2 regions of the Tissierella sp. MB52-C2 genome follow, and region 2 is predicted to be linked to the other one. Evidence: riboswitches for the same ligand, from Rfam matches in the RefSeq annotation. Region 2 holds a riboswitch; the other holds the start of a gene.
What was found. Region 2 has a riboswitch for thiamine pyrophosphate ahead of thiT (energy-coupled thiamine transporter ThiT). Riboswitches for the same ligand answer to the same signal wherever they lie in the genome.

Region 1: linked by a shared signal. The riboswitch ahead of thiD (bifunctional hydroxymethylpyrimidine kinase/phosphomethylpyrimidine kinase) and the one ahead of thiT (energy-coupled thiamine transporter ThiT) in region 2 are both predicted to bind thiamine pyrophosphate.

What each region holds. Positions count from the first base shown of each region.
Region 1 is NZ_CP133261.1:2,110,289-2,116,341, forward strand. Features, by position in the region: gene thiE (thiamine phosphate synthase) at 1-525, opposite strand, end outside; gene thiM (hydroxyethylthiazole kinase) at 509-1,333, opposite strand; gene cytX (putative hydroxymethylpyrimidine transporter CytX) at 1,317-2,528, opposite strand; gene thiD (bifunctional hydroxymethylpyrimidine kinase/phosphomethylpyrimidine kinase) at 2,528-3,349, opposite strand; TPP riboswitch at 3,429-3,527, opposite strand; TPP riboswitch at 3,615-3,713, opposite strand; gene RBU61_RS10615 (sigma-70 family RNA polymerase sigma factor) at 3,978-4,532, shown strand; gene RBU61_RS10620 (hypothetical protein) at 4,525-5,451, shown strand; gene RBU61_RS10625 (PLP-dependent aminotransferase family protein) at 5,774-6,053, opposite strand, start outside.
Region 2 is NZ_CP133261.1:1,729,906-1,735,958, reverse strand. Features, by position in the region: gene RBU61_RS08730 (Stp1/IreP family PP2C-type Ser/Thr phosphatase) at 1-589, shown strand, start outside; gene pknB (Stk1 family PASTA domain-containing Ser/Thr kinase) at 603-2,570, shown strand; gene rsgA (ribosome small subunit-dependent GTPase A) at 2,580-3,455, shown strand; gene rpe (ribulose-phosphate 3-epimerase) at 3,457-4,104, shown strand; TPP riboswitch at 4,146-4,245, shown strand; gene thiT (energy-coupled thiamine transporter ThiT) at 4,302-4,850, shown strand; gene RBU61_RS08705 (thiamine diphosphokinase) at 4,866-5,501, shown strand; gene RBU61_RS08700 (hypothetical protein) at 5,811-5,981, shown strand.

The DNA of each region.
Region 1 (6,053 bases), 380 kb from region 2:
AAATTTTGGTATTGTAGTTTTATTAATTCCCCCAATCACCACAATAGGCAGTTCAATATGTTCTCGTATTCGTGCGAGTTCATCTATGGATGTAAGCTTTGCATCTGTTTTCGTACCAGTTGTAAACATTGCTCCGACACCAAGATAGTCCGCATCCTCTGACTGCGCCTTTATTGCTTCTTCAAAGGTAGATGCAGATACACCAAGAATTTTATTGTCACCAATTAATTTTCTTGCAATGGTTGCAGGTATGTCACTCTGACCAATATGTACACCGTCGGCATCCACCGCCAATGCAATATCAATTCGGTCATTAATGATTAATGGAATCTGATATCTATCTGTAATTTCCTTTATCTTCATTGCTATTTCAAAAAACTCCAAAGATGAGCAATTTTTCTCTCTCAGTTGTATTACAGTACACCCACCTAAAATAGCTTGCTCTACAGCAGTTTCCAATTTTTCTGTACTCATAAGTTCCCTATCTGTTATAAGGTAGAGTGTATAATCAATATTTGGCTTCATCTATCTTCGCCCTTTCTAGAAAATATGTGCTGTTCATATTTGATAAAGCATCAATAATGCCAATATGAAAACTACCTGTTCCCATTTCTCTAGTTTTTACAAAGGAAATATCACCAGCGATTCCCATTAAAGTAATTCCTATAACCGTTGCTGTATAATAATCCTTTGTTATACCACAGAAACTACCTACAAGTGCAGATGTCATACAGCCTGTACCAGTAACCTTGGAAAGCATTTTATGCCCATTGGCTATTCTAGTAACCCGAATTCCATCTGAAACAATATCTACCTCTCCTGTAATCCCCACAACACAAGAATATTTATTCGCCACCGATTTCGCAATAGCTTCTGCATCATTTTTTTCATCTGCTTTTGAAGTATCAACTCCTTTTGTAGAAACACTTAGTCCAGCTACAAAAGAAATCTCTGACAAGTTTCCACGAATTACATCTATTTTTACTTCTGAGAGAATTTTATATGTTGTTTTGTTTCGCAGTGAGGATGCACCTGCTCCAACAGGATCTAAAACTACGGGAATATGAAGTTCATTGGCTTTTATTCCTGCCCTAATCATAGAAGCAACAGTTCGTTGATTTAAAGTTCCTATATTAATTACAAGAGCAGAAGATATTGAAACAATTTCTTCTACTTCTGCAACATCATCTGCCATAATAGGAGATGCCCCCATTGCCAAGATCGCATTTGCACAATCATTTACTGTAACATAATTAGTGATATTATGAATAAGTGGACTTTTTATCCTGATTTCATGGAGTAAATCCGCACAAGCATTAGTTAGATAATTCATTAATACTCCCAGCCTTTCTTTTATTTATAATAAAGCATATAAAGCCCATTGCTACCATTACAGGTAACGTGATTCCTATAATAGAGTTATAAGGCATAAGTAAACGATAAACGATAAATCCAATCACCCATAAAATTATGTTTCTTATGCTATGAGAGTGACTAGGGTCTATATCTTTTTTATGCAACAGAAAATAATCCACAAACAGGATGGCAAATAAGGGTGCAAATACAGAACCTATAAGATATAAAAAATTCTCATATTGGCTAATAGGCACAAACATAGCAAGTAATGAGCCTACGACACATGCAATAACAGCAGCAAACTTTTCATTTACCTTTTTACTTAAATTAGCTGTACTTACTCCTGCAGAATAAACATCGAGAAATGTAGTGGTAACTGTAGAAAATAGAACAATTACAAGAGCAATCAAGCCAAGTCCTGCAGACATTAATATGGATGTAATATCCGATGTACCAGTGTAAATTGCTGCACCGAGTCCAATTACAAACATCACTGTACTACCAACAAAATAACTTATTACACTCCACAAAGTACCTGTGATTTTCTTCTCCAACTTTCTTGTATAATCAGAAATAAGAGGAAGCCAAGAAAGGGACATAGCTACATTAAGTTCAACCGCAGTACCAAAGCTCATAGCTTCTTCCACTACATTTACTCCACTAGTATTTTTGAAAACCGTGAAACCGAGAATAATTGTAAATATAAACAAGACCGTCATCACCACAGTATTTAATTTTGACAGATTTTTAATACTAATTACTACCCAAATACAAATAAGCAATCCAATAACTATACACCATAGCTTTTCATTTTGATAGCCCCAAAGATGATTTGTAATTCCATCAAATGCCTTTGCCCCGTTAATAATCATAATTGCAGTCCAACCAAGAAGCTGTAATATGTTAACCCAAGAGAATCCAAATGAACCATATTTACCAAAAGAAATACGAACAGATTCAGCGGCAGAAAGACCAGTTTTTGCACCAATCAGTCCCGCTGGAAAAAGTATAGCACCTCCAATTACATGACCAATAATAATAGCCCAAATACCTTGGACTAGTCCCAATGGAGCAAGTAAAGCTCCTGTCATAATTTCAGCAATAGATACCGCTGCACCAAACCATAATAATATTTGACTAAAGGTAGATACCTGTTGATTTTCATTTTTCATTATAAATCTCCTTTACTTTCCTTGATGTTCAAACCATTTTTATATAGGTCATAAAAATGATGTGTTGGTCCATTACCCTTACCAATGTTTAAGGAATGCTCAATTGCTGTTGTAATATATTTTTTAGCCTGTTCTACAGCAACAGGCATAGACATACCATGTGCAAGATTGGATGCAATAGCCGAAGAGAAAGTACAACCTGTCCCATGAGTATTTTTTGTATTTATACGCTGGGTTTCAAAATAATAAAACTCTTTACCATCATATAAAATATCCAGTGCATCTCCAATAGCATGGCCACCTTTAACAAGAACATTTTTACACCCCATATCATAAATAAGCTTTGCTGCTATTTTCATATCTTCTGTGCTTCTTATCTGAATATTTGATATCTTCTCAGCCTCTGGGATATTAGGTGTAAGTAAATCAGCATAAGGTAGTACAACCTTGATTAATGTATCTATGGAATCGGGGTCCATAAGTGGGCAACCATTTTTCGCATACATTACAGGATCAATTACAACATTACACGGCTTATATTGCTCAAGTTTTCTTGCTACTGCCTCCATACAAAGTTGTGTAGACAGCATACCAATTTTCACAGCATCAACTTCAATATCCTCGAATACTGCATCAATCTGTTTTTCAATCATATCTGGAGTAACATCTTGTATATCGATAACACGACTTGTGTTCTCTGCTACTACTGAAACAATGACACTCATTCCAAATACTCCATGTGCTGAAAATGTTTTTAAATCTGCTTGTATACCAGCACCTCCACTACAGTCTGATCCAGCAATACTAAGTACCTTTTTCATTGAAACTCCTCCCTTTATTCTTTATATAAAATAAATTAGGGTACTTCTCTATATGGAGAAGCACCCTAATCAAATACAATAATGTAAGTGATTTGCTTCCCTACGTTGGTATTAACCAACAGGTTCAAAGGGTCAGGTTTTACCTTCTCAACTATTTCTAGTCCCCCCGCAAACATTGACTATATTCATTTTTATACTTAATAACCCTATCTTAAATAATAATAGGGTACTTCTCTACACAGAGAAGCACCCTAATCAAATACAATAACGTAAGTGATTTGCTTCCCTACGTTGGTATTAACCAACAGGTTCAAAGGGTCAGGTTTTACCTTCTCAACTATTTCTAGTCCCCCCACAAACATTAACTATATTGAGTATATCTTATAATAATAACATAATCAAGGTACAAAATATAATTTTATCCCTAACTTTATTTATAGACTGATTGCTATTTTCAACAATTATAGTCCTACTATCATCAGATATTAGATTTAAAAAATTATCTAAATAAGTATAATTACTCTTTAAGATATAATTCAACAATCACATATATAAAAATAATATACTAAATATATAATTTAATAAAACTTTTTCATCTATATAATTGTCTAATAGATAGATAATAAAAATGAGCTCATATTTTATTCTCAAGGAGGTGGTTATACTGGAAAAATTAGTTCTTAAAGCAATAAAAGGAGATGGTGAGAGTTTTGGCCTTCTTATAAATAGCAAAAAAGAAGATTTATATAGAATTGCATATAGCTATGTACACAATGAACAAGATGCACTTGATATTATAGGAGAAGCAGTCTATAAAGCTTATATATCAATAGGCAAGTTAAAACATCCAGAATATTTTAATACATGGCTTGTTCGTATAGTCATCAATTGTGCTATCAATTTTATAAACAAATCTAAAAGAATTTTATATCTAGATAATAAGGCTATAGAAAATTTAAATAATGAAAAAAATGATATTGTGGAAACCATTGACTTAAAAGAAGCCTTAGAGAAGTTAGACTCTAATTATAAAATTGTCATAATACTAAGATACTCTCAAAACTTAAAGTTGAAAGAAATAGCTGAAATTCTAGAACTTCCTTTAAGTACAGTAAAAACTCGGCTTTATAAGGCAATAGAACTTTTGAAAATAGAACTTAAGGAGGGCGAAGATTTTGAATAATAATACGGATGATTTGAAAAAAATTTATTCAGATATAAAGATACCTGATGCCTTAAACGATACAATTAACAATTCAATAATAAAGGGAGAAAATTATATGAAAAAAAATAATAAAAGTAAGAAAAAAATAATTAATAGCTTTATATCAGTAGCTGCGGCAGTTGGAATATTTACTCTTAGCATAAACATTTCCCCATCCTTTGCAAATAGCCTTGAAGGTGTTCCTGTTTTAGGGACACTAGTTAATATACTTCAATTTAATAATGGAAGTTCTCAAGGAGGTAAAATAACTGATGGGATTGATGTAAATTTTATATCTCTAGACCAAAAAAAAGATTCTGATATTATCACAATAAACTTTGATGGCTTTAATAAAGAAAACCAAGAAATAGCACCATCTTTTAATGTGGATTATAAGGAAGCACCTTTTACAATGACATTTTCTATATCTGGTGCAAGAGGTCTTTCAGCTAGTAAGTACTTTGAAGAGTTAAAAAAGAGTGAATATATCCAAGATATTTATGAATTAATGACTTTAGATGACTCTGCACAAAGATTTAACATAGTATTTAATCAACCAATTGATTTCAAAATAGAGGAATATAAGAATCCCGCTTATATAAAAATACAAATTTCAAAAAATACAGAGAAAGTTTCAGAACAAAAAATATATTCAATAAGAACTGGTTCTTATGAAAAAGGAGAAGAATTTGCTCTTCTTGAAGAAATGTTATTTGAAATAGAAGATCTTAGAATTTTAAAAGATAGCAATGAAACATATTTATATGAACTAGGTCAATATAATTCAGATAAAGAAGCACAAGAAAAATTGAAAGAGTACAAAGATACTTTTAATAATAGTATAGATATATACGTTGAAGAAAGAACTATGGACAAGGTCCCTCAAAGTATAAAATAGTAAAGAAGTAATATTTAAGAATATATACTATATTCAGGGATGAGGCTTAATTAAACTTCATCCCTTGATTTACCTGTACACATATTTATTATATTTAGTTTATCTCTTATTTTCATTAATCTATGGAGTATTCACCTATAAATGTTTACTTTAACATCTGCTTCAACTGGGGCAATCTCAATAATTATAACAAAATTGCTAGAAGATAAATATCCAAATTATAAATTATGGAAAATCTTTCTTGGAATTCTTATTGTACAAACTATAATTTCTATAGTAATGGTACCTACATTTATATCATTAAGCACTGGTAAAAATACCATCATTTCCCTTCAGCTGCTATAACTGAAATTATAGTAGCCAAAGCATCTATATTTTCTTCTGGAACACCAGATATACAAAGCCTTATGTAGTTACAATTCTTCTGATTTTTCTCTTTAGACAATTCTTCGGGGAAGAATTCTGATGCTGCTTTTACAAGAATCCCATGATCTTTAAGTTTCTTTTCAAATTCTACAGCCTCTATATTCTCAGGCAGATGAAGCCATATAAATATTCCATGTTCTGGAACATACCAACTGAGGCCTTGTGGGCTTAATGAT
Region 2 (6,053 bases):
TATGGCTATGAATATCATTGAAAAAAGTTTTTTAGAATCTAAGGATGAATTAAAAAATGAAGATATGGTAGTTAAGTTGATTAAAAAGCTTATAGAAGAAGCAAATACAAAAATATACCTTAAATCTTTAGAAAATGAAAAATATAAAGGAATGGGAACAACTATAACTTTATCATATATATTCAATGAAAAAATATGTATAGGACATGTTGGAGACAGCAGGGCCTATTTAATTAGAGATAAAGATATGCTACAAATAACAGAAGATCATTCCTTTGTAAATGAACTTTTAAAAACTGGAAGTATAACGAAAGAAGAGGCCAAGACTCATCCAAAGAGAAATATGATAACTAGAGCCGTTGGAACTAGCAGTATTATAGAAATGGATTTAATAATTAAAGAATATAATAAAGACGATATTTTAATATTATGTAGTGATGGACTTTTTAATATGTTAAAAGAATTTGAAATAAAGGATGTTTTTATGCAAGAAAAAGATATTCAAAAAGCCTGTGATACTTTAGCGACTATGGCTAATAATAGAGGTGGTCTTGACAATATCACTGTGTTAGCTATTAAATTTAATTAGAAGAGGTGAAAAGATGATAGGCAAGATTTTAGGTGGTAGGTATGAGATATTAGAACAAATCGGAGGCGGAGGAATGGCCTTAGTGTATAAGGCAAAATGTCAGCTTCTAGATAGATTTGTAGCTATAAAAGTTTTAAGGGATGAATTTGTAAATGATGAAGAATTTGTGAGGAAATTTAGACGAGAATCCCAAGCTGCTGCTAGTCTTTCTCACCCTAGTATAGTAAATATCTATGATGTAGGTGTGGAAAATGAAGGGAATAATCCAATTTATTATATAGTTATGGAATATATAAAAGGCAAAACATTGAAAGAAATCATAAAAGAGGAAAAGAAACTATCTGTTGAGAAGGCATTAGAGTATTCGTATCAGATTGCAGGGGCTTTAGAAAACGCCCATAAAAATGGAATAGTTCACAGAGATATAAAACCTCATAATATTATGATTACAGAAGATAATAGAGTAAAAGTTACAGACTTTGGTATAGCAAGAGCTGTTACAAGCTCAACAGTAACAACTACATCTAATGTATTAGGTTCAGTTCATTACTTTTCTCCAGAACAAGCAAGAGGTGGATATACAGATGAAAAATCAGATATATATTCCCTTGGAATAGTTATGTATGAAATGGTTACAGGACAACTTCCTTATCAAGGAGAAAGTCCAATAACAGTTGCCTTAAAACATGTTCAAGAAGATATAAAGCCTCCTAGAGAATTAAACAGTAGTATACCAGCCAGCTTCGAAAATATTATTTTAAAATGTGTTCAAAAAAGACAAGCTGATAGATATAGCAATATTACTGAATTGATAAAAGACATAAGGAGAGTAAAGGATAATATAGGAGACTTTAGTATGGAAGACACCAATAATTACGATTCTCATACTAGAATAATTCCTGTAGTTAATGTAGAGGATGTTGATACTATGAAAAAAGATAAAGTTACAAAGAAAACAAAACAGTCAAAGAAAAAAGATAATGGTGGAAAAATGGTCTTTTTAGGTATATTATTAGCATTTTTGTTAGCCACATCTGTATTTTTAGGTTATTTTAAACTAAAGAATTTCTTTGTTGCTGGTGACTTAATCACTGTTCCAGATTTACGAGGTAAACAGGAAGAAGTAGCTAAAAAAGAAATAGAAGATTTAGGGCTGGAATTTAAGGTTATAGCAAGAGTTAAAAACGATGAATTTAAAGCTGGAGAAGTAATCTCTCAAAGTGAAGATCCAGATTCAAAAGTAAAAAAAGATTATCCTATAGAGGTAACTATTAGCGAAGGAGATAACTTAGTAAAAGTTCCTGATGTAAAAAATAAATCTTTAGGAGATGCAGAATCAATACTTAATGCTGAAGGACTAAAAGTAGATTTAGAATATGAAAATTCAGATACAGTACCTGAAAATTCAGTCATTAGACAAGAACCAGATGCTGGAGAAAGTGTAGAAACAGGAACTAGAATTACTATAGTAGTAAGCCAGGGAGAAGAAGTTAAAACTGTAATTATGCCAAAATACACAGGGAGAAACATTGAGGAAGTAAAGAATGATATAGCCAAACTAGGTCTTGAAGTAGGAGAAGTAACAGAAGATCCAAATGATAATTTAGAAAAGGGAATAGTCACTTGGCAAAGTTACAACCAAGGAACACCTTTACAAACAAAGACTGCTGTAGATTTATATGTAAGCAGTGGTCCAAAGAATAATACAGATAACAATAGTGGAAATGATAATGAGGACAATAATGGTGAAACAGATGGTCTAGAGGGACCAATAACCTTTAATTTAACACCATATCAGGATAAGGAAGAGACACAGATTAAAATCATAAGAATTCAAGATGGTATTCCTACAGTTGTCCATGATAAAACATATAAAGCAAGTGATGGTGAAGCTACTATAACACTTCAAGGGAAAAAAGGTTCTCAATTTGAAGTGTATTATGACGGTATATATCGAGATACGATTCCTAAAAATGAATAGGAGGCTCTTATGCTAGAGGGAATAATAGTCAAAGGCATTGGTGGTTTTTACTACGTAAAGACTAAGGATGAGATAATTGAATGTAGGGCCAGAGGAGTATTCAGAGAAGAAAATCTAACTCCTTTAATTGGAGATAAAGTAAGGATTAGAATAAGTGATGAAGATAATACAGGATATATAGAGGAGATCTATCCAAGGAACTCACAGCTACTAAGACCTCCAGTAGCAAATATTACTCAAGCCGTTATAGTCATGAGTATAAAAAAACCAGATATTAATACATGGCTTTTAGACAGATTTCTTTTAATGGCAGAATATGAAAAATTGGAAGTCACCATATGTCTAAATAAATCTGATTTAGATTTAGACAACGCATCAAGGCTTAAAAACATATACGAGACAGCTGGATATAAAGTAATTATGACAAGCGCAATAAATCATATTGGTATAGAAGAGTTGAAGGAAATATTAAGTGGTAATATTTCAGTTTTTGCAGGTCCTTCAGGAGCAGGGAAATCATCACTTTTAAATGGAGTCAATAAAAACTTCAAACTACAAACTGGAGATGTAAGTTCAAAAACTAAAAGAGGTAAGCATACGACTAGACATGTAGAGCTGCTAGAATTGGATAATAATACATTTGTTTTAGATTCTCCAGGATTTAGTTCTTTAAATGTGGATTTTATTGAGGAAGAATCAGAACTTAGAGAATATTTCAGAGAAATAAAGAAATATGGGGAGAAATGTAGGTTTATAAGCTGCTTACATGGGAATGAACCTGATTGTGAAGTAAAGAATCAAGTAGAAAAAGGAAATATATCTAAGGAGAGGTATGAGAATTATTTACTTTTCCTAGAAGAAATAAAGAAAATAAGGAGGTACTAAAATGGCTAAGATCGCACCTTCGTTACTTGCCGCAGATTTTGCTAATTTAAAAGAAGATATAAAAAAAGTAGAAAATGGTGGTGCAGACTATCTTCATCTAGATGTAATGGATGGAATCTATGTACCTAATATTACCTTTGGGCCTCCAGTCATAAAAAGTCTAAGAAGTGTAACTAAACTACCCTTTGATGTACATCTTATGATAGATAGACCTGAAAGGTATATTAAAGACTTTGTAGAGGCAGGAGCAGATTTAATAACAGTACATGAAGAAGCAACTATTCATCTTCATAGAACTATACAAGAGATAAAATCATATGGAATTATGGCAGGTGTATCATTAAATCCTGCTACTACATTGGAAAACATAGAGTATATTTTAAATGATGTAGATTTAGTTCTTATCATGACTGTAAACCCTGGGTTTGGTGGGCAATCCTTTATTGAAGCAATGAAAGACAAGATAAAAAAACTAAGAAAAATCATTGATGATAGAGGTTTAAATATTATAATTCAAGTAGACGGTGGAGTAAAGCTTCAAAATGCTAGAGAAGTATTAGATTGCGGAGCTGATTTATTAGTAGCTGGTTCTGATATATTTGGGGCTGAAGATGTGGAAAAACGAACTAAAGAATTTAAAGAGTTGTAAAAATCATTTTGTATGATATAATGTAGTTAATTGCATAAAATGTTTAGCACTAGGGGAGCCGAAAGGCTGAGAGTGGATTTATCCCGACCCTTATGACCTGACCTGGATAATGCCAGCGTAGGGAAGTGTGTATTAGCCTTTAAATACCCATTGCCCTATATTGGCGATGGGTTTATTTATTTAAAGGAGGAGTTCAAATGCAAAAACGATGGAATGTAAAGATGTTGACAGAAGGGGGTATGATGATTGCATTAGCCACTATACTAAGTTATATTAAGGTATATGAAGCACCGATGGGTGGTTCGGTAACTGCTGGAAGTATGATTCCAATAATGCTATTTGCAATACGTTGGGGTGTAACACCAGGATTAACCATAGGTGGTGTTTATGGAATATTACAATTCGTATTAAAGCCTTATTTCTATCACCCAGTACAATTTATTTTAGATTATCCTTTAGCTTTTGGTATATTGGGATTAGCAGGAATTGCATATAGTATTAAAGATAGAGATTCAGTTAAGGGATATTTAGGAATTTTTTTAGCTGTATTTATGGGAATTTTAGGTAGAATGATATCTCATGTTTTATCAGGTGTAATATTCTTTGCTGAATATGCAGGTGACTTAAACCCTTGGATTTATTCAATACAATATAACGCTTATTATTTAGTGCCAGAACTAATTATTTCTTGTATAGTAATTGCAATTATATGGAAACCTTTAGAAAAGACAATAAAAGCAAAGTAGGAAAGAGGTTTTTAAATGAAAGGACTAATAGTTTCAAGTGGAACCATTACTAATTATAATAGGTTAAAAGAAATTATCAGTGAAGTAGATTTTATTGTATGTGCAGATGGAGGAATGGAACATCTGCTGAAAATTAACAAGCTGCCAGATTTGATTTTGGGAGATTTAGACTCAATAAGTAAGTCAACTTTAGAATATATATTAAGTAAAAATGTCCCTATTGAAAAATATTCATCTATTAAAGATGTAACAGATACAGAGTTAGCTATGGATTATTTAGTAGATAAGGGATATGATGAAATTGTACTTATGGGAGTAACAGGGTCTAGGCAAGATCATACAATGGCGAATATATTCTTGCTTAATACTTTACATGATAAAGGAATTAAAGGAAAAATAGTAGATGATAATAATATTATTTATTTAACAGACAATTATTTGGAAATAGAAAATTTAAAAGATCATTATGTTTCTGTTATACCTATATCAAATGATGGAATAATTGTATCTTTAAAAGGATTTTTCTATAACTTAGATAATAAATTTATCTCTTTTGGTTCAACTCTTGGAATTAGTAATAAAATCATTGAAGACATTGGAAAAGTTCAGATTCATAAGGGAAGAGCACTAATATTTGTGTCAAAAGATTAAGCTTAAGATATAGATAACCAACATGAAATCATAATAAAAAATACTAAGAAAGTGCATTTGCAGAATATGGAATAACTCCCAATGAATGAAGCTATAAAATCCGTAAAGAAATTTATATGTTTGAGCGTAGCGAGTTTATAAATTTTAGGATTTTGTAGCTGAATGAGTTGTAGGAGTTATTCATATTCGAAACAGCACGAACGTGTATTTTTTATTATGATGTTGGTTATCTATATATTCTTAAGCTTTTTTGTAACTATTTATTTATTATATGAATAGGATATAATAAAGTGCTTAGGGGTGTTGCTTATGAAGAGGTTTTGTTATAGATATATAAGGAGGATAAAAAAAATAGTAGGTATAACTTTGGCAGTAGTAGGACTATTAATAATTATGAGGTTTATACCTATACAATTTATTCTAGTATTAATAGGAATAGGACTCCTTATAATGGGTGCATTAATTTTAAAAATAAAATAAGGCTTTCCTTTATAAGTGGAAGCCTTGTTTTATAAAAACAGAAAAGTCCCGTTTTAGTATTTACATAAAAGG